3 regions of the Clostridium sediminicola genome follow, and region 3 is predicted to be linked to each of the others. Evidence: riboswitches for the same ligand, from Rfam matches in the RefSeq annotation. Region 3 holds a riboswitch; each other region holds the start of a gene.

Region 1 (7,521 bases), on a different contig from region 3:
TTTTAGAAGAGAAGGGTATAGTGTTGAAACGGCTTATAATGGAGAAGAAGCATTAAGTAAAATAAAAAATTTTAACCCACATATAATGATTATAGATGTAATGATGCCCAAAATGAGTGGATTTGATGTATGCAGGAAATTAGACAACAGAGAAAATTTAGGGATTGTAATGCTTACTGCAAAAAATGATATTGTAGACAAAGTATTAGGTTTAGAATTAGGGGCTGATGATTATATAACAAAGCCATTTGATATAAGAGAAATAATGGCAAGAGTTAAGTCACTACTTAGAAGATTAAGTAAAAATTCTAATGAATCTGAAGGCACAGATATTCAAATAAAAGATTTAAAAGTTATTCTAAAACAAAGAAAAGTCCTTATTAAAGAACAAGCATTGGAATTGACTCCTAAAGAATTTGACTTGTTTGCTCTTTTAGTATCACATCTAGATAGAGTATATACAAGAGAAGAACTTTTAGATTTAATTTGGGAAATGGATTATATTGGGGGAACTAGAACGGTAGACATTCACATTCAGAGACTTAGAAAAAAACTACAAAAACCCTATGAAAATATAATACAGACAGTATATAGAGTAGGATATAAAGCTATAGGAGAAGTTTATGAAGGTTAGTATAAAGATAAAATTCAGTGTATTCTTAGCACTTCTTTTACTTTTGACAGTGAGTATACTCAGCATATTTGTATTGAGAGGAATACGAAACAATCAACAGAAAGATCATGAAATGTATTTAGCACGACAAACTAAAATTGCAAATACATATATTCATCAGATGTATCTCACAGAATCAATAAAAGAAGGAGAGAAATTTTTACAAGAAAGGTCACAAGAAATTGTATCACAATTAACTTCAATAAATGGAATGCATACTGTGATTTATAATATGAATGGGAAAAAAATAGTCGATTCTATGCCGTATAATGCAAGAATAGATGTTGAAGATATACTTTCCTATGCCCTAAAGGATCAAATAGCATATCAAACTGTAGGAAATTATATAGAATACTGTGCACCGCTCCATAATGTGGACCAAATAGGAGTCATTAAATTTTATTATCCCCTTAAAAAAAGTATTGATTTTTATAATAACATAAAATCCCTTTTTATCAGCATAGGTACGGTTGTATTTATATTTACTTTTATTGTCGCATATTTTTATTTTAATACATTTTCAAAAAGTATTTTTAAACTCAAAAATGATACATTAGATATTAAGAGGGGCGTATATAATAATATTATTCCTCTTAGAAGAAATGATGAACTTGGGGAATTGAGTGAAGGAATTTATTATATGAGCAGTCAAATTGAAAAAAACATTAAAGAAATGGAAGAAGAACAACAGAAATTGAACCTGGCAGTACAAAAATTAAAAGCATTAGAAAAGCAACAGAGAACTTTCATTGGGAATATAACTCATGAATTCAAAACACCTCTTACCGTTATAAAAACATATATGGATCTATTAAATATCTATTCAGACGATCCTAAATTGCTACAAGATGCAAAAGTGAACATCGTAAAAGAGACTCAAAGATTGCATGATATGGTGGAGAAGATTTTACACTTATCCTCATTACAAAAATATGAGTTTGAATTTCAATGTGAAAAAATAGATGTGAAAGAGATACTTGAAGAAATTTGTAGCCGAATGAAAGGAAAAGCCCAGAAGTATAATATTAGCTTAACAACAAGCTTGCAATCCGCTTTTATTCTAGGTGATAAAGAAAACTTAATGCATATTTTTATTAATTTAATAGACAATGCCATAAAATATAATACCCTTGGAGGAAAAATATTTATTAATAGCTATACAAAGGATGAAAAAGTATTTATAGAAGTAGCAGATACAGGAATTGGAATTCCAAAAGAAGCAAGGAATAAGATCTTTGAACCTTTTTATACAGTCCAAAAAAATCCTTCGAGAGATCATGGCGGAACAGGATTAGGTCTTCCTCTTGTAAAAGAATTGATAGAAAAACAAAAAGGAACAATTTCATTATTAGATACAGAAGAAAAAGGAACTACATTTTTAATTTCTTTTCCAATGAAAAGTTTACAGTTCGGAAACAAATAGATATACTTTCGAAAAATCAATATTGTATAGTATATTTATAGAAGATAAGGAGGAATTGAAAAATGAAAAAAAGAAATGTAGTAGTAGGTGCTTTAATAGGTAGTGCTGTAGTAGTTAGCACTTTGGTTGCAACTATTAGCCACGCAGAGGTGGATAACAAGGTAACAATAATAAAAAATACACAAGATATTTTAGCAACTCAAGTTGTTGCATCCAAAATAGATACTTATGAAGGTGTAACAGGATATGATTGGTTCGATGAAAATAAAGTAGTAATCACAAAAGAAAACAAAGAATTAGAACCAATAAAAACTGAGATTGGTGATTTTGAAGTGAAAAATCTTTATTTACAAGATTTAAATTCTAAAGAAGAAAGAAGTATTGGGGATCAATCAAAATTCCAAGATGGAGCAATTTTTTCACCTAATAATAAACATATGTTTTATAGAAATCAATACGAAAAGAATAGTATAGGGTATATTGTAAATTTAAAAAATAATATAGAAGTTAAAATTTCAGATAGTTCTATAGATGAGTATGATTTAAGTGAAGCTCAATGGATTAATGATGAAGAATTAATTATGCCTTGTAGCAGTATTAAAGGTTTTGCTATTGTAAATATTAGTGGAACTATAACAAAAATAAAAGATGTAGAAAGTGGAGTAATGGGAAAGGAAGATCCATTAAATGGACTTAGCATCACAAATCCAATGAAAGTTGGAGATAAAATATATTATATAACCATACATCGGGGAGCAGATGATGATGATAAATTAAACGTTTATGACATTAATACAAAAGAAAAGAAAGAATTGATTAAAGATGAGGTTCAAACTATTAGCCTATCTCCTAATAAAGAACAACTTCTAATGCTTACATCAAATCTTGAGAAAGATGTAAATGAATTGGTATTGATAGATTTAGAAGGAACACAAAGAGAAGTATTAGCTGAAGGATATATATATGGTGCAACTTGGTCTCATGATGGAACAAAGGTATCTTATATATCAAATGGAGAAGGGAATGAAGGGGTTAATGTAGTAGATGTAAAAACAAAGAAAAAATCATTGATTTCTGCTGGAGAATATTATATGCCTGTTGCATGGAGTCCATCTGATAAAAAAATAATGCTTCATAGTAAAAAGTCAAAAAATAATGGAAGATTATTTGATGAAATAGATGTTATGAATGTAATTACTTTAAAATAGCCCATAGGATTTAGATAATATGGTTTAATCTAAAAAATATATAGATTTTATAATTTAAAATTCTTCATAATTCCTTGATATTTTATTAGTAATATTATCTCATAAGATAAATACTTACAAAATAGAAATCAAAGGAGTGTGAAATAATGAATAACTTTAAGAAACTTATAATTCCAGGAACAATTGCATTAAGCGTATTGGGAGCATCAACTGCTTTTGCAGCAGGAGCTACATCTACAAATCTATGGAATGACATTAGTAAAGGAGTTACTATGGAACATAGAGGAAGCCTTAAAGGTGGATTTGAAAACAGAGAAGATAGAGAAGCATTAAGAATTGAAAGACAAGAAACAGAAGGAGAAATAATTAAAAAAGCTGAAGAATTAATTCCTGGTGTTGCTGAAAAAATTGAAACCGTTAGAACAGAAATAAATACAGCACATGATGGTATGAAAGAAAAGATTGATGATATTAAAGAAAAAGTAGAAAGTGGAGAAATCACTAGAGAAGAGTTAAGAGAAAAGCTAGGAAATAAAATGGGTAAATTAGGTCATGGATCTAAAGAAGAAAGAGCTGCAAATCCATGGAGTGAGTTAGAATCAGCTATAGAATCAAAAGATAAAGAGGCTACTCAAACAGCAGTTGAGTCGATCTTAGAACATATGAATGAACATTTGACTTCAATTAACGAAAAACTTGATGCTTTATAATAATAAAACAAATAGTAAAACACCTTATTTTCAAATAATAAAAAATTTGAAGTAAGGTGTTTTATTTAATTTAACAATGTTATTATTTTTGAAAATGTACTTCTATAAGAATCAGTAATATAGAAAATTCGAAAAATATTTCAAAAAATCAAAAGATATTTAAAAAATATTGACATTATGATTTAACAATTATATAATTAAATACATAAAATAAATAAGAATCTTATCAAGAGCGGTGGAGGGACTGGCCCTATGAAACCCAGCAACCAGAAGGAAACTTCGAAGGTGCTAAATCCAGCAGGTTATTACCTGACAGATAAGAATAGAAGCTGTAAATATAGCCTTCTTGCATTATCTGCAAGAAGGCTTTTGCTTTTGAATTAAAAAGGGGGACTAAGATGTTAAAAAAATCATGTTTTGAAATAGTAAATGTTGAAGGAGGTTTATATGCATATAAAGGATTTATATTCTAAGAAAAAACCAGTGATATCATTTGAAATATTTCCACCGAAAAGGGAATGTAATGTTGATACAATATATAATACTGTGGAAGAATTTGCAAATTTAAATCCAGATTATATAAGTGTAACCTATGGGGCCGGTGGAGTAGGAAGTGATAAAACAGTAGAAATTGCATCAATGATAAAAAATAAATATAAAATTGAAGCACTTGCTCATTTAACATGTTTTGGATCAAGTAAAGAAAGAATTGCTTTAAAAATAGAAGAATTAAAAACCAATAACATTGAAAATATTCTTGCTATGAGAGGTGATATTCAAGAAGAAATTATTTTGAAAAGTAATACAAAATATAATTATGCGACAGACTTAATTAAAGATATAAGAAAGTTCGGAGGATTTTCTATAGGTGCGGCGGCATATCCAGAAGGACACATAGAATGTGATGATTTGAGAATTAGTTCAATACATCTTAAACAAAAGGTTGATGCAGGCGCTGATTTTTTAATAACTCAATTATTTTTTGATAATGAACTTTTTTATAAGTTTTTAAATTTAAAAGAAAAGCTTTCCGTAAAAGTACCTATTTCTGCAGGTATAATGCCAATACTTAACAAGAAACAGGTGCAAAAAATGATATTTATGTGTGGCGCATCTTTGCCATCAAAGATTATAAAGATTTTGCATAAATATGAGAGTAATCCTGATAGTTTAAGAAGAGCAGGAATAGAATATGCAGCTGAGCAGGTAATAGATCTTATTGCTAATGGAGTAGATGGAGTGCATATATATACGATGAATCAACCGGAAATAGCAAGAGAAATTCTAAAAAACATACAACCTAAAATTAGATAATACAGTGCAGAGAAAATCAGTTACTACAATAATGAGAACAGAAATGAAAGATATAATGCCAGAAAAAGGTGTTTATTATAGAAGGGATGGAAGTAATTGTGGACTTTAAAAAATATTTAAATGAAAATTTTGTTGTTTTTGATGGAGCAATGGGTACTATGCTTCAAAATTCGGGGTTAAAACTAGGTGATATTCCAGAAATATATAATATTACACACCCTAAAATAATTAGGAATATTCATAAAAGATATATAGAAGCAGGGGCAGATGTTGTTACTACTAATACATTTCAAGCTAATGAATTAAAGCTTGGAGAATGTCCATATAGTCTGGAAGAGGTTATAGAATCAGGAGTAAAATTAGCAAAGGAATCTGGAGCAAAATGGGTAGCTTTAGATATAGGACCTCTTGGACAGCTTATGGAACCTATGGGAACTATTAGTTTTGGAAGGGCATATGAAATTTTTAAAAGACAGATAGTGGCTGGAGTTAAGGCAGGGGCTGATATTATCTTAATTGAAACTATTTCTGATCTTTATGAAGCTAAAGCAGCTGTACTTGCAGCTAAGGAAAATAGTTCATTACCTATATTATGTACAATGACTTTTCAAGAAGATGGCAGAACATTTATAGGTAATGATCCCAAAACTGCAATAATTACTCTTCAGGGGCTTGGAATAGATGGATTTGGAATCAATTGTTCTTTAGGTCCTAAAGAAATTATTCCATTAGTAAATGAGATTCTACAATATTCAAAGGTACCAGTAATGATTCAACCTAATGCAGGTCTTCCTCAAATTAAGGATGAGTGTACAATTTATGATATAAGTCCTAGTGAGTTTGCGAATAATATGAAAATTATGGTGGAAAATGGCGTTAGGATACTTGGAGGATGTTGTGGAACAAGTCCAGAATTTATTATGAAGATAAGCAATATTGTTCATGGTGTGAAGATAATTAAAACGCATCCCAAAGGTGTAACTGCAGTAACTTCTGGCAATAAAACTGTAATTTTAGACGGTAAAAAAACTATAATAGGAGAAAGAATAAATCCAACGGGAAAGAAAAAATTGAAGGAAGCACTAAAAAGTAGAAATATGGAATATATACTTAATGAAGCTATAAATCAAACTAATGCAGGAGCTGATATATTAGATATTAATGTAGGACTTCCTGAAATAAATGAAGTTGAAGTTATAAAAAATGTTATATATGAAGTACAGAGTATTATTAATCTTCCGTTGCAAATAGACAGTGCAAGTTCAAGTGCAATTGAAGCTGCTGTTAGAATTTATAATGGTAAGCCTATAATTAATTCAGTAAATGGTAAAGAAGAGGTCATGGATAGTATATTTCCTATTGTAAAAAAATATGGAGCTTCAATTATAGGGTTAACACTTGATAAAAACGGAATTCCGTCTTCAGCTGAAGAAAGGTTTAGGATTGCTGAAAGAATTGTAAAAAGAGCAAAAGAGTTTGGAATACCTAGGGAGGATATTTTAATCGATTGCCTAGTTCTTACTGCATCTGCTCAGCAATGTGAAGTTATAGAGACTTTAAAGGCAATCAAGCTTGTTAAGGAAAAACTAAAAGTTAAAACTGTGCTAGGGATTAGTAATGTATCTTTTGGTTTGCCAGAGAGGGAGTTGCTAAATAGTACATTTCTAGCAGCTGCATTTGGAGCAGGACTAGATGCTCCCATTTTAAATCCTATGTCTAAGGAGATTATGAATACTGTAAATGCTTTTAAAGTTTTATATAATGAAGATAAAGATGCAAAGAGGTTCATTGAAAACTATGGAGATACAAAAGCTAATAGAGAAGAAAAGGTTAAAGTAAATAAAGACCTGAAGGATATAATAATTGAAGGCAGAAAAGAAGAAGCGGCGCTAATTACTAAGGAGCTTTTAAAAGAGAAAAATCCAATGGAAATTATTAACGAGTATTTTGTGCCTGCTCTTGATGTTGTTGGTGAAAAATTCGATAAGGGCAAAATTTTTCTACCGCAACTTCTTAAATCAGCAGAGACAGTTAAAAGTGCTTTTAAAATTATAAAAGAGCTTGAAATTTATAGTAATGATAAGAAAGTTTCCAAGGGTAAAATAATACTTGCCACTGTAAAAGGAGATATACATGATATTGGAAAAAATATTGTAAAGATGATGCTTGAGAACTATGGATTTGACATAATAG
Region 2 (7,521 bases), on a different contig from region 3:
TCTTACATAATTTCTCAATTATATTTATTATTGTTTGGTCTTCCTACTCCTTATATCCCTCTAATATTTTACGGATGTACTTAACAGTCTTTTTAACTTCTTCTTCTATATTTATTTCTTCGTAATCAAGCTTATCTATAATTCTTGCAAGCATTCCTCTATAAAAAACTATGATAAAATCATTTATTTCATCAATGTTTTGCTCTCTAATATAATTTTCTTCCACTAAATTCATTAGTATTGCTTTATCTCTTGAATGAATATCCTTTTCAATTAACATTTGCGAAACGTAACTATTGTATTTACCAAAATCAAAAGGAAAAATACTAAAATAGTCATTAAATATTTCTGAAGTAGTCTGTTTAGTACTGGAAAAGAAAATAGTTCTATATATCTTAGGATTCTTGTAAGAATGAGTACAAAATTTTTCCCAAATTAATAAAAATCTTTCATATCCATTCTTTGCTTCTTTGATGTAATCATTTAAAGAAATATAATAATCTTTTAAATATGATATAGCAGAATAACATACTAAATGTTCAAGATTTTCAAAGTAATTGTATATTGTTGCACTATTATACCCTGCTAGGTCTGCAACCTTTCTTATTGTTAGTTGGTCAATTCCTTCTTCATCTATTATTTTATCTGCAGCGTCTATAAAATAACTCATCATTCTTTTTCTTTTTATTTCTTTTTTATCAATTGTTGTCATATGATACTCCTATTCCAAGCTATGTGATTTGAATATTATGTAGATATTCTTCGCTTTCCAATTTTATCAATATACTTCAGTATACTATTTTAATATAATTTATTCCAGTGTTAATAAAATAAAACTTATTTTGGAATAAAAAAGTTCTTAATTCTGTTTTTAATCATTTCATACTTTCATAATCAAAAATAACTACCTTAGTATTTATTCTAAGATAGTTATTTTAATTATTTTATAATAATTTGATTATTTCATCAACTTTTGCAACTCTACCTGAGACTTTTACTTTTTCATCTATTACTAATGCAGGTGTTTTCATCACTCCGTACTTCATAATATCTTTGAAATCAGTAACCTTTTCAACTGATACATCTTTCCCAGATTCTGAGACAGCTTTTTTTGCATTTTCCTCTAATTTCTTACACTTTGTACATCCTGTTCCTAATACTTTAATAATCATATTATTAACTCCTTTTCAAATAAATTTATTTATTGTGATTAATTTATCACTTATATCCTCTATTAAACAAATATATATGCGAAAGCATTAAATAAATATCCAATGATAATTATTCCAATAGACACTATTGTAATAAAAGCTCCTAATAACTTAGGTTTAACAACCTTACTTAACATTACCATAGAAGGGAGTGAAAGAGCTGTTACAGCCATCATAAAAGATAATACTGTTCCAATTCCTACTCCTTTTCCAAACAACGCTTCTGCTATAGGCAATGTTCCAAAAATATCTGCATACATTGGTATTCCAACTATTGTTGCTAATAAAACTGAAAAAGGATTATTACCTCCGATAACATTTTCTATAATAGATTGTGGTATCCAATTATGAATAGTAGCGCCTATTCCAACCCCTACTAAAACATATATCCAAACTCTATTAATAATATCCTTAACTTGATCCTTTGAATAAGAAATTCTATCTTCTTTAGTCATTTCTTCAATATTTGCATCAACATTTTCAATTTCTCGAACATAGCCTTCAACATACTTTTCGAGCCCTAGCTTGTCAATTAGAGTTCCACCAATGACTGCAAGTATTAACCCAACTATTACATAAGCACCTGCAATCTTAGCCCCAAAGAATGACATTAATAAAAGAAAAGATGCTAAATCCACCAATGGAGAAGATATTAAGAAAGAAAATGTTATCCCAATAGGTAACCCTGCTGAAGTAAAACCTATAAATATGGGAATACTAGAACAGCTGCAAAATGGAGTTATCGTTCCTAGTAATGCTCCTAAAATATTTCCTTTTATACCCTTTATACCACCTAACAACTTTTTTGTTCTCTCTGGAGGGAAATAACTCTGAATATATGAAATCACAAAAATAAGAACAGATAATAAAATAAATATCTTTATTGTATCATATATAAAAAAATGTATACTTCCACCAACATTATCCTCTATTGATAATCCAAAAACTTTTTCAACCAATAACCTTACTAAATTATGTAGCCAAGTCATTTTTAATAATTGATCATTTAACCACCCGAATATACTAGTAATAAAAACCATGTTACAAAATCCTCCCTACTTTTTACGTCCCCTTATTTTAATTTCTTTGAATATATCTGCTTCCTTTAATCTTTCTAAGTCTTTAGTGATTTTTTCATTATCACCAGATTGTTCGATGATACCCTCAAGAATATCTCTTAACATCTTATTATCACTTAAGTAATAGTTTATATATTGCTCTTCTCTTTGATCTTTCACAAATCCCATATCTCTAAGTTTTGCTAAGTGCTTTGAAATTTTAGGTTGTGACTCTTCAAGTATTCCTTGCATTTGACAAACGCATAACTCTCTATGGTACATTATTATCAAGATTCTTAATCTTGTCTCATCAGACAAAACCTTAAATAAGTTCGTCAACTCATCCATATTACCTCTCCTTCATCATCTTGGTTATTTATCATGTTTATATACCCATATGAGTATATAAACATGATAGTATTTTTATTTTAGTTTGTCAAGAAGAAATAGTAATTTTTCCAGATTTTTTTTAAACCACGCTCATAACAATCAAGAATCAAAAAAAACTGCAAATAAATTAAATTTCCATGCCACCTTCAATAAGTTTACCTAATAAAATCTTTAATTAATATAAAAAAAATACTATAATTAATAGTGATAATATACTATTTAATGATGTTAACAGTTGACTGTTTACAGTTTACAGTAACGGATACCTTTCGATAAATCGAAAGCTTTTAATTGAAATTTTAAGATTTTCTGAAAGAAAATCATCCTTAACTGTAAACTGTGCATTGTGAACTGTGAACTAGATATAAAGGGGTTTATATATGAGAAAAAAAGATATACTTGAGTTAAAAAGACGTTTTAAAAAAGGTCATTGTACCTTCACTAAAACGTGCGGATGCTATGTTAATGGTGAAAAACATGTTATTTTAAAATTTAGAGAATCCTTCCTAAATTTAGATGAGGATGAATACTTTAAATACTTAGAAATTGCTAAAAAAGTTTTATCTGGAACTATTGGAAATAATATTTTAGAACTTAACTTTCCAACTAATGAGGATCTTATAAATGAAAAGCAAATTTCTCTTATGCAGCTTAAAAACAGTAAATTAAAAGATGATGCTATTCTTGATGATTTTTATGAATCGATTATAGATAATTATGATTATACTGGTAATTTTTTAATACTTATTTTTCATGATGCTTATGATGTTATTACTAAAACCAAAGATAATGCAAAACTAGATGAATCTGAAGAAGTATATGAATATGTGTTATGTGCAATATGTCCTGTTTCACTTTCAGATCCTGGTCTTAGATACTATGAAGAAGAAAATAAAATAAAAGCACGTATTAGAGATTGGGTAGTTGGTGCCCCAACTAATGGCTTTGTGTTTCCTGCTTTTATTGATCGTAGTACAGATGTTAACTCTATTATGTATTATACAAAAAATGCAAAAGATACACATACTGAATTAATGGAAAATGCTTTAGGTTGTTATTCAAAGCAAACTGCTACTATACAAAAAGAAACATTCCAATCAATTATTAAAGATTCTTTTAGTGCTGACGAAAAGAAGGCTGATAAAATTTTTATGGAAATACAAGATAACTTAAATAATATGATAGATGAATACAATGATATATATGATGATACAGATCGTGAACCGATAAGCTTAACAAAGAAAGATATACAAAACCTTTTAATAGAAAGTGAAGTTCCCGAAGAAATTACTACTAAGATTGAAAAATCCTATATAGAAAACTTTGGTGATGATCTTCCTTTAGCAGAGAGTTTAATTGACTCAAAGGTACTTAAGGCAAATGTGCAAAGGAAAAAGGAAGAACGCCTACACAAACAAGTAGAAATACTTCAAACTAAACTTGAGCAAGTAGAAAAAGAGACTGCTATAGATAATGAAACTCCCCTGTCTACAGAAGTTAATGATGATAATCCGGTTTTAGAACAAGCTTCTGAAACTGATTTAGAAGAAACTTTAGAAACTAATTTAGAGCAAGTTCAGGATGCAAATGCAGAAGATATTAAGGTTACTTCTAGTTATGACGTTATACTTAAAGTAAAACCCGAAAAAATACCTCAAATAAAATCTCAAATGATTGATGGCCAAAAATGTATAGTTATTCCTATTAATGAGAATGAACAAACTACAGTTAATGGCTTGGATGATTTGATTTAAATTATTGGTTACTTGCAATTTAAAATTTTATGAATTAAAATGTATGAATAACCTTTTAAGGTTGCTTTTATAAAATACTAAACATATATAATTGAAAATAACGGAGGATTAAAAATGGATAACCATGAATGTAATTGCAATTGTAACGGGAATGAACTCAAAACAGAAAGTGGATGTGGTTGTGGATGTGGACACGAGCATGAACAGGAAACAATGCCTATAATAACAATACCATTGGACGATAATACTGAATTAGAGTGTAATGTGGTAGGAGTTTTTTCTTATAAAGATAATGATTATATAGCATTAATACCAGTAGATGAAGAAGAGGTTTTATTATTTACTTATGAAGAATTAGGTAACGAAATGGTGATGAATAATATAGAAGATGATGAAGAGTATGAAAAAATAGAAGAATATTTTTTTCAAATAACTAGTGAATCAAAATAATAATTTAAAAGTTAATTCTTATAAAAGAAGTGATATATTTTCAAATATATCACTTCTTTTATTGTGCATTTGAATTTAGTGGCCGTAATTGTGGTTACTACTAAAATCCCGGACCTAATTAGCTATTTATCATCCCATTAACCCTTTTATAATAATTTGAAGTTTCATCAAAATCATTAATTTTTAATTTAATCAACTCAAGAAGAGTCATATCAAAAGTAAGTATACTCTTTTGTCTAAAGGTCTCAATTTCTTCAAAAAGATTTTCTATAACCTTCTTTTTATTACAATAAATCAATGCAGTCTTTTGGTTTAACTTATACGTTATAACTTTTTCATCTTTAAATAATTTTTTGTTGATAATTGAAATTACGTATTTTACATACTCCTCAGTATTTGAATTTGTTCTTATAATAGAATCTGTAAAAGAATTACCTCCTATAACCCTTCTTGTTTCTGTATTAACATTATTCATTATTATCTGCTCCTTTTAATTTTTCTAATATATACAAAAAAACTTCCTATAGAAAATACTATAAGGAAGTTTTTTATTATTCTCGCTTATAGTCCCATATCCACAATGGCTATGGTGGGCATTAGCACCAACACTATTTCTAGTAGGTTGCTGTAAGTTCATAGAGCCTTAACTCTCCCTTACTCTTTATAAGTTTAACTATAAACATACCACTTCAACTATAAATCTAAGCAAATCTAAAACCTGCTATAACTTATGATTTTAGACTTGAATAGATTAAGTTCCCGTAAAGTATGTCATTATTCAATTGTAATTAAAAATATAAAAACCTTCTTATCCATAGGATAAGAAGGTTAATTAAACTTTTTTGTTTAAAATCTTTTTATCCTTTTTGGGTGGACCACCTTGCCCATAGACAGGTTGGTATAGGGTTACAGAGCCAATTCTCTACCCTAACTCAATATAAATAAATTTCTAAATATTTAATTATTAACATTATACATCTAAAAATCTTATTTGTAAATATACAGATTTTAAAAAATTAATATGGCAAACGATTCAATATTTGTTCTATCAAATACAAAGTACCTTTTATGCCAAAATGAGTTTTAGCGATGACATCTATATTTCCCATACTCGGAATATCAATCTCAATGGACTTAAATGTTTTATGCTCTCTACAACATTGACTAATGGTATTACCATTTGATAATAGTATTTGTCCCGGGCAATCTAGGACATCTTGTTTAAGAGCATATGATAAATGGTGATTGTTTAATAAACTCTCAAGAATATTTCTATATTCATTCATCAAACCATCTTGTACAGAAATTGATTCTGGTACCATACCTAAATAATAGAGTAAAAAGTTTGTATATGCTAAACTTGATGATGGCGCAGCATGAATTGAATATGTTACTCCTCTAGGTAATCCTGTTAGTGAATGAAGTCTTGATATATGAATATATGCTTCTCCACGTGCTCTTTCTAAATCATATTATAAGAGTGTTCCCTTAGAGAAAAAATTCCTACATCTTTTAAAGTTTGATATACAATTTCCTTATCCTCTTTATTTTTAAGTTGAAATCTATCTTGACAAGGAATTCTTCCCATCATTGCAATTTCTTCTACTGTAAAATCAAATGGAATGTTGCTTGACTCGGTCATTACACCAATCATCTTTGAAGCGTCTTTAATAGATACATCACTTAACAAATCATTACCCAGATATATTCTACTAACACTAGGCTTGATAACCCTATATATTGTCTATAGTAGTGTAGATTTTCCAGAGCCATTGGGACCAATTATCCCACAAATTCATTATTATCTATACTTGCTGAAACATCATTTAAAATCTCTTTTTCATCATATTTAAAATGTATATTTTCTAATTTTATTTTCATCAGTTTTCTCCAAAACCATATGTCTTTTTAGAAATCATATAAATAAAAAATGGGCCTCCAAGTAAAGAGGTAACAATTCCAATCGGCAGTTCCTCAACTCCCATTGCTGTTCCAGCAATATCATCTCACCAAATTAAAAATTCAGCACCAATAATCGCAGAACATAATAAAACCCTTTTATTATCTGATCCGACAATAATTCTAACAACATGCGGAACTACCAGACCTACAAAACCAATAGTTCCAGTAACAGAAACAAGAATACCTGTTATTAAAGACGTGATTACCAAATATTTTTTTCTAACTTCTTTAACATTAACGCCTAAATTTAATGCATTTTCCTCTCCTAGCAATAAAGCATTAAGAATATTACTTTCAAATATAAAATATAGCATACCTATCAATACAACTATGGTTGGCAAAATAAAATTATTCCAAGAGGCAGTTGCAATACTTCCCATAGCCAAAATGACGCAGTACGTATCCCCGCTGAATTTTTCGCCATAAAGATAACAAAGTTTGTACACGCAGCCGCCACCATTTTTATCTTCAACAGGAGTACTACCATAATCTAAGAAAATAATATAATCTGGGTTTGCATCTATTAATACTTCTGCAAAAACACGTCCCCATGCTTTATTAAGTATTTTTTCACAAACGTTAACGCCGCCTACTAACTTTATTACTTCATTAGCCATGATTGTACCAGAAGTGAAAATTAAGTTTTCATCATTAATACTGTCACATACAAATAGTTTAACTTTATCTTCTTGCTTA
Region 3 (7,521 bases):
TTGGTGTTACGTAATCTGTGAATTCTTTTATTTCTAATTCTATTCCTTTTTCCTCTAGCAAAGGTTTTACTACATTAAGGATTTCTACATGTGGCACAGGTGTTGCACCAATAACTATTTTTTTCTTTTCGCTTCCGCTTGCTTGTTGCCCCTTATCACTTTTAGATGAACAGCCTCCCAATACTAAAGTAAAAACTAATAAAATAATTAATAATAATCCTGATTTTTTCATTATAAATACCCCCTATTTATCTTTTATCTATTCGTTTTGCTATAAAATTCCCTGTACTTTGAATGATTTGAACAAAAATTATCAATATAATTATAGTTCCTATCAATACATCAGTTCTAAATCTTTGATAACCGTATCTTATTGCTAAATCTCCTAGACCACCTCCTCCAATGGCTCCTGCCATAGCAGAATATCCAAGTAAATTTATAATTGTAAGTGTCAACCCTAAAATTAAGGATGGCATTGCTTCTGGAATTAATACTTTAAATATTATTTCTTTATTTGTTGCTCCCATGGATAAAGATGCTTCTATTATCCCCCATGGCACTTCTTTTAAGGAGGATTCAACTATTCTTGCAACAAAAGGCGTTGCTGCTATAGACAAAGGAACAATTGCTGCTGTAGAACCAATTGCAGTACCCACTATCAATCTTGACAGTGGAAATATAGTTATTATTAAAATTATAAAAGGTAGAGATCTCATTACATTTATGATGTATCCTAAAAATCCATTTACTTTCTTATGTTCCCATATATGATTTTTTTCTGTAATCACAAGTATTACTCCTAAAGGCAATCCTAATACAAGAGAAAATACTGTAGAGAAAAATACCATATATATAGTGTCAAATAGTGATGGTAATATTAAATTAAATAAATTAACAATATTGTATAACAATTAAATCACCTCAACCTTCAAATTATTCATATTTAAATACTTTATTGAAGATAGAACATCTTTTTCTTGTCCAGAAATTTTTACTACAAGATGTCCTAAATTAGTATCTTGGATATTTTCAATATTTCCAGCTAATATATTTACATCAACATCATGTTTTTTTACCATATTGGAAATAATCGGTTCTTCGGATCTATTTCCCAAAAAAGATATTTTTAGTACATTTTCATAAATCTCCTTATTTTTGATTAGAATCTCTTTAGGAACATAGAGAATATCATCCTCTAGAAAACTTTTTAAAGTTTCAGTTTTAGGATTTGAAAATACTTCTATAACGCTACCGGCTTCTACTATTTGTCCATTTTCCATTACTGCAACCTTGTTACATATATTTTTAATAACATTCATCTCGTGTGTAATAACAATAATTGTTATACTAAATCTTTTGTTTATACTTTTAAGAAGATTCAATATAGATTGTGTAGTATTGGGGTCAAGTGCCGAAGTAGCCTCATCACACAAAATTATTTTCGGATCATTTGCTAGTGCTCTAGCTATACCAACTCTTTGTTTTTGTCCACCTGATAATTGGGAAGGATATACATCTTTTTTATCAAAAAGATCTACGACTTCCAAAAGTTCTTTTACTTTTTTATCTATCTCTGTTTTTTTTAGCCCAGATATTTTTAAAGGAAAAGCAATGTTTTCATAAACTGTGGAATTCATTAACAGATTAAAATTCTGAAATATCATCCCAATTTTTTTTCTTGTTTCTCTTAACTCCTTTGGATTTAGCTTTGTTATATCTTTTTCATTTATTAATATCTCTCCACTTGTAGGTTTTTCTAGCATATTAATGCATCTAACAAGTGATGATTTTCCCGCACCACTTAGCCCTATAATTCCATATATATCTCCATCTTCAATTTTCAAGCTCACATTTTTTACGGCATCCAATGTACTGGTTTTGGATATATATGTTTTACATAAATTCTTAATTTCTATCAATCCATTCTCCCCCTTGATTATCATGTTACTTTTTACATTAAAACAAAAGACCTCTTTCATACCGAAAGAAGTCAATATATCTTAACATTATCTCTCAGCAAATGCTGTAGGACTTGGCACCATTACAAAAATGCTGGTTGCCGGGCTTCACAGGGCCTATCCCTCCACCTCTCTTGATAATTTTATTATTTAATTTTTGAACAATAAAAAACTTCTTTCATTTCACCGAAAGAAGTTGGATTCAAATCACATTATCTCTCAGCAAATGCTGTAGGACTTGGCACCGTTGCAAAATGCTGGTTGCCGGGCTTCACAGGGCCTATCCCTCCACCTCTCTTGATAATTAATATTCAATTTAAGTACATAGAGTATTATATTAAACATAAAACAAAATGTCAACATTTAATTTATTATTGGAGCACTTCTCTAAATTTATTTTTTATTTCTTCTAAATTTCCCAAATAATTTTTTGCTAAAGGAGCTACTTTAACTGTTACTCCCCCAATTTCTTCAGCAATAGTTTCTGCTTGTTTACTATCAAATTCTTCTTGGTAAAAAACAACTTTTATCTTCTCTTTTTTTGCAAAATCAATAACTTCTTGTATTTTCCTAACAGTAGACTCCTTACCATCATCTTCTATTGCAATCATATTTAACCCGTAATCTTTTGCGAAATATCCAAAAGATGGATGATAAATAATAAATGAGTTGTTCTTTATATTATTTAATGATTCTCGTATTTCTTCGTCTATTTTTTTGATTTTAGCTATATATTCTTCAGAATTTTTAATATAAGAATTTTTATTATTGGAATCTACTTTAATTAACTCATCTCTTATACATTCTATCATAAGTATAACTCTTTTAGGTGATAGCCATATATGAGGGTCTTTAGCACTATGTTCTACACTTTGGAAATATAGATGAGGATAAACCTCCTCAACTTTGTTATCTAGTGAAATTATCAATATGTCTTTATTAAAGTCTCTGATACTAGGCAAAATATTAACTTCTTCAGTTGATACTCCAATAGAAAAATACATTTTAGCTTCACTTAATTTAGCCATTTGTTTAGGTGTTGGCTGGTAATTTGCTGGACTATATCCAGGAGGAATCATAGTGATAATATTTACATTATCACCTGCCACAGCCCTAACAAATGTTTCTTCTGGTACAATAGAAACTGCAACTGTAATTTTTTCTTCATTACTAACTTTTTTATTAGATTTATTTGATGTACTCTCTTTACAACCACTTAAACTAATCACAATAGTAATTATAATTAAGAATATTATATTCTTAACCTGCTTCATATCTTTTCTCCTTCTAATATTAAACTTTTAACTTTTTCTTTCTTCTGTTTAGGTTTTAGGACCAACATAGCCAAAGGTGGAATTTTTGTTTTTATATGATATGGTTGATTATTCCATTTTTCTTGGTTTGCTTTCATAATGCCCTCATTTATTTGCCCTGATCCATTATAATCGTCTTCGTCACTATTGAAAATTTCTACATATTCAATATTTTCTGGAACCCCAACCTTATAATCGTAGTAAACAACAGGAGTAAAATTACATATAAATATTAGATAATTACTATCTGTTTTACCCTTCCTAATAAAAGATATAATACTTTGTTCATAATTTGAATGGTCTATCCATTCAAACCCATCATATCCATGGTCTTTTTCCCAAAAAGCACTTTCTTTCTTATAAAGCATATTTAACTCTTTAACATAGTGTTGTAGTTTTTTATGTGGAGGATATAAAAGTAAAAACCAATCCAGCTGTTGGTCAAAATTCCATTCTATGAATTGACCAATCTCTCCACCCATAAATAACAATTTTTTTCCTGGATGACCCATCATATAACCATAAAATAATCTTAAATTCGCAAATTTCTGCCAATAATCTCCTGGCATCTTATCTAAAAGAGATTTTTTTCCATGAACTACTTCATCATGGGATAGTGGCAAAACGAAATTTTCTGAAAAAGCATAGAGTAATGAAAATGTTATTTTATCATGATGCCATTTTTTATATATGGGATCTAGTTGCATATATTTTAACATATCATTCATCCATCCCATATTCCATTTGTAATTAAACCCCATTCCCCCTATATATGTAGGAGCTGTAAGCATTGGCCAAGTGCTTGAATCTTCCGCTATTACCAAAGGATTCTTGACATACTTAAATATTGCTTCATTAAGTTTTTTAAGAAAATCTACAGCTTCAATCTTCTCATCTCCACCATATTTATTTTTTATTTTTAAATCAGATTTCATTCCATAAGTTAAATATAACATATTAGCGACTGCATCTACTCTTATTCCATCAATATGATACTCTTTAAACCAAAAAATAGCATTTGATATTAAATAACTATGTATTTCTAACTTTTCAAAATCAAAGTTTGATGTTCCCCAATCATAATTTTCACCTATTAAAGGGTTTGGATGTTCATAAAGATGTGTACCATCAAAGTTATATAACCCATGAGCATCTTTACAAAAATGCCCAGGAGCCCAGTCTAAAATAACTCCTAATCCCTTTTCATGAAATTTATCAACTAAATACATAAAATCCTTAGGTGTCCCATACCTTGATGTAACAGCGAAATATCCTGTTGATTGATACCCCCAAGAAGCATCTAAAGGATGCTCCATAATTGGAAGTAGTTCCACATGAGTATACCCCATAGATGCTACATACTCTGGAAGTTCTTCTGCCATATCTCTATATGTATAAAATTGTTTTTTTGAATCCTCGTCTTTAGTCTCAACATCATGTGTTTTCCAAGAACCTAAATGAACTTCATAAATATTAACTGGTTCAGAATAAATATTACTTTTTTCACGTTTTTTTAACCATTTATCATCTTTCCAGTTATATCCTTTGTAATTATACACAATAGATGCATTCTTAGGACGAAGTTGTGAATAAAAAGCACATGGATCCGCTTTTAGAACTGGATTTTTCTCATTGCTATTAAATACTTCGTACATATAACTGTCGCCCTCTTGAATATCTTGTATAAAAAGCTTCCATATACCAGAATTTTCAATTTTTTTCATAGTATATTTTTCGCCATTCCAATTATTAAAACTTCCTACAACTCGAATTTTCTCAGCATTTGGAGCCCAAACAGAAAAAAGAGCTCCCTTCACTTCATCACTCTCCTTTATATGACAGCCTAAAAACTCATAACTATGATAATTAGTTCCTTCATGAAAACAATGTATATCAAATGATGATAAAGAAATATTTTGCATATTTACACCTGCTTTCCTTATATGATAATTAATTATACCATATACTTCCTTTATTAGAATATTATTTATTATAAATACCTTAAACCTCTTTTCTTGTATATACTTTTTTACTGTGATACAATAAAGTAATTTATATTTCATTCAATAAAGGAGGGGTTTAACTTGAAATATATCACAATTTTAGTTGATGGTATGGCTGACTATGAAATTGAACACTTAAATAATAAAACACCTTTGGCTGTAGCTAATATTCCAACTATTACAGAAATGGCTCAAAAGGGAGAAGTAGGACTGGTACAAACTGTACCAATAGGTATGTCTCCAGGAAGTGATACTGCTAATTTATCAGTTATGAGCTATGCTCCAGAAATATACCATACAGGACGTTCACCACTAGAAGCTGCAAGTATGGGTGTAGAATTATCAAGCACTGATGTTACTTTCCGTTGTAATCTTGTTACATTATCCGAAGAAGAACCTTATGAAGAAAAAACTATGATTGATCATTCTTCTGGAGAAATTACAACTGAAGAAGCAAAAAAATTAATTCTTGATATTCGAGAACTACTAGAAACAGAATTAATAAAATACTATCCTGGTGTTAGTTACAGACATTTAATTGTTTGGGATAAAGGGCCTTTTGATTATAAACTAACTCCACCACATGATATTTTAGAAAAAAAAATCAAAACTCATCTACCTAGTGGACCAAATAAAGACATACTTTTTAATATGATGAAAAAATCATATGATCTTTTAAAAAATCACCCAATTAACTTGGCTCGAAAAGAAAAAGGATTAAATCCTGCTAACTCTATATGGATCTGGGGAGAAGGTAAAAAACCTAAACTAGATTCTTTTAAAAGTAAGTTTGGATTAAACGGTGCCGTTATATCTGCAGTAGATTTAATCAACGGTATAGGAATACTTGCTGGATTAAAAACTATAGAAGTAGCTGGTGCAACGGGAACAATAAACACTAATTTTAGTGGAAAAGCTGAATCTGCTATAAAGACTTTAATCCAAGGTGATGATTTTGTTTATGTACATATTGAAGCACCAGATGAATGTAGTCACCAAGGAGATTTAGATGGAAAGATAAAATCTATTGAAATTATTGATGAGAAGATTGTAAAACCTATAAAAAAAGCTATGGAAGATGCTGGTGAAGATTTCCGTGTACTAATATTACCCGATCATAGAACACCAATAAAAATAAGAACTCATTCATCAGAACCTGTACCCTATGTGATTTATGACAGTCGTGTAAACAATAATAATCCTAAAAATAATTTTACTGAAAAGTCTGCAACTGAATCTGGTAATTTCTTTGATGCAGGTGAAAAGTTAATGACTTATCTTTTGAAAGAAAGTATTAGGTATAGTTAAAATAAATTACATTTTTTACTATATCGTTCGTTATTTATTTGAATTTCATATAAAAACCTCAAAAAAACATTTGCTTATTGTCGAATATTGTAGTATTATGGATTCATAGCAATTGTAACAAATGCAAAACATTCAGTTTTGTGTTTTGATTACTGCTATTTTCCTACTTACAAATCTATATGTTATTCGGCAGAGATTAGAGAGCCATTCAAAACTTAACCTTATTGGTTATATTTTAGAATGGTTTTTTTGACTGCTACATTGTAAAACGTTTACAATTTGTGAATATACCGGTATACGCAAATTAATTAAATTCAAGGGGGAACTTATATGTCTAATTTTATGGCTGAATTACTAGGTACAATGATTTTGGTTTGGTTAGGTGATGCTGTTGTGGCAAATGTTGTTTTAGCAAAAACAAAAGGTAATGATTCTGGCTGGATTGTTATAACTACCGCATGGGCAATAGCTGTTGCACTTCCAGTATTTATTTTTGGTGGAATAAGTGGCGCTCATATAAATCCTGCAGTTACAATTAGTTTAGCAGTAGTTGGTAAATTTGCATGGGCGGACGTTCCATCATACATTACTGCTCAAATGATAGGTGCAATTTTAGGTGCTGTTCTAGTTTATCTTTCTTATCTACCTCATTTTAAAGCAACTGAAGATAAAGGAGCAAAATTAGGCGTATTCGCAACTGGTCCTGCAATAAGAAGCTACGGAGCTAACTTTTTATGTGAAGTATTAGCAACTGCATTACTTTTATTCGGTATTTTAGGTTTAGGCCAAGCAGAAATGGTTGCTGGTGTCAGCGCTTTAGCAGTTGGTTTGTTAATCTTTGTATTAGGATTAGCCCTTGGTGGACCAACTGGGTATTCATTGAATCCTGCTAGAGATTTAGGTCCTCGTATAGCTCATTTTATATTACCTATACCAGGG

What was found. Region 3 has a riboswitch for S-adenosylmethionine ahead of ACQ3F0_RS08735 (methionine ABC transporter ATP-binding protein). Riboswitches for the same ligand answer to the same signal wherever they lie in the genome.
Region 1: another riboswitch for S-adenosylmethionine. It lies ahead of metF (methylenetetrahydrofolate reductase [NAD(P)H]); the one in region 3 lies ahead of ACQ3F0_RS08735 (methionine ABC transporter ATP-binding protein).
Region 2: another riboswitch for S-adenosylmethionine. It lies ahead of ACQ3F0_RS16160 (hypothetical protein); the one in region 3 lies ahead of ACQ3F0_RS08735 (methionine ABC transporter ATP-binding protein).

The regions. Positions count from the first base shown of each region.
Region 1 is NZ_BAABMF010000015.1:56,694-64,214, forward strand. It holds gene ACQ3F0_RS19740 (response regulator transcription factor) at 1-634, shown strand, start outside; gene ACQ3F0_RS19745 (sensor histidine kinase) at 624-2,096, shown strand; gene ACQ3F0_RS19750 (TolB family protein) at 2,159-3,304, shown strand; gene ACQ3F0_RS19755 (hypothetical protein) at 3,451-4,014, shown strand; SAM riboswitch class I at 4,235-4,337, shown strand; gene metF (methylenetetrahydrofolate reductase [NAD(P)H]) at 4,462-5,328, shown strand; gene ACQ3F0_RS19765 (homocysteine S-methyltransferase family protein) at 5,427-7,521, shown strand, end outside.
Region 2 is NZ_BAABMF010000010.1:97,577-105,097, reverse strand. It holds gene ACQ3F0_RS16190 (TetR/AcrR family transcriptional regulator) at 44-712, opposite strand; gene ACQ3F0_RS16185 (thioredoxin family protein) at 945-1,172, opposite strand; gene ACQ3F0_RS16180 (permease) at 1,235-2,251, opposite strand; gene ACQ3F0_RS16175 (ArsR/SmtB family transcription factor) at 2,267-2,617, opposite strand; gene ACQ3F0_RS16170 (DUF4317 domain-containing protein) at 3,040-4,413, shown strand; gene ACQ3F0_RS16165 (DUF1292 domain-containing protein) at 4,528-4,863, shown strand; gene ACQ3F0_RS16160 (hypothetical protein) at 4,982-5,338, opposite strand; SAM riboswitch class I at 5,422-5,533, opposite strand; gene ACQ3F0_RS16155 (hypothetical protein) at 5,880-6,185, opposite strand; gene ACQ3F0_RS16150 (ATP-binding cassette domain-containing protein) at 6,326-6,553, opposite strand; partial or broken gene ACQ3F0_RS16145 (iron chelate uptake ABC transporter family permease subunit) at 6,744-7,521, opposite strand, start outside.
Region 3 is NZ_BAABMF010000003.1:416,563-424,083, forward strand. It holds gene ACQ3F0_RS08725 (MetQ/NlpA family ABC transporter substrate-binding protein) at 1-232, opposite strand, end outside; gene ACQ3F0_RS08730 (methionine ABC transporter permease) at 249-911, opposite strand; gene ACQ3F0_RS08735 (methionine ABC transporter ATP-binding protein) at 912-1,919, opposite strand; SAM riboswitch class I at 2,004-2,102, opposite strand; SAM riboswitch class I at 2,168-2,265, opposite strand; gene ACQ3F0_RS08740 (metal ABC transporter solute-binding protein, Zn/Mn family) at 2,330-3,232, opposite strand; gene glgB (1,4-alpha-glucan branching protein GlgB) at 3,229-5,193, opposite strand; gene ACQ3F0_RS08750 (cofactor-independent phosphoglycerate mutase) at 5,356-6,582, shown strand; gene ACQ3F0_RS08755 (MIP/aquaporin family protein) at 6,913-7,521, shown strand, end outside.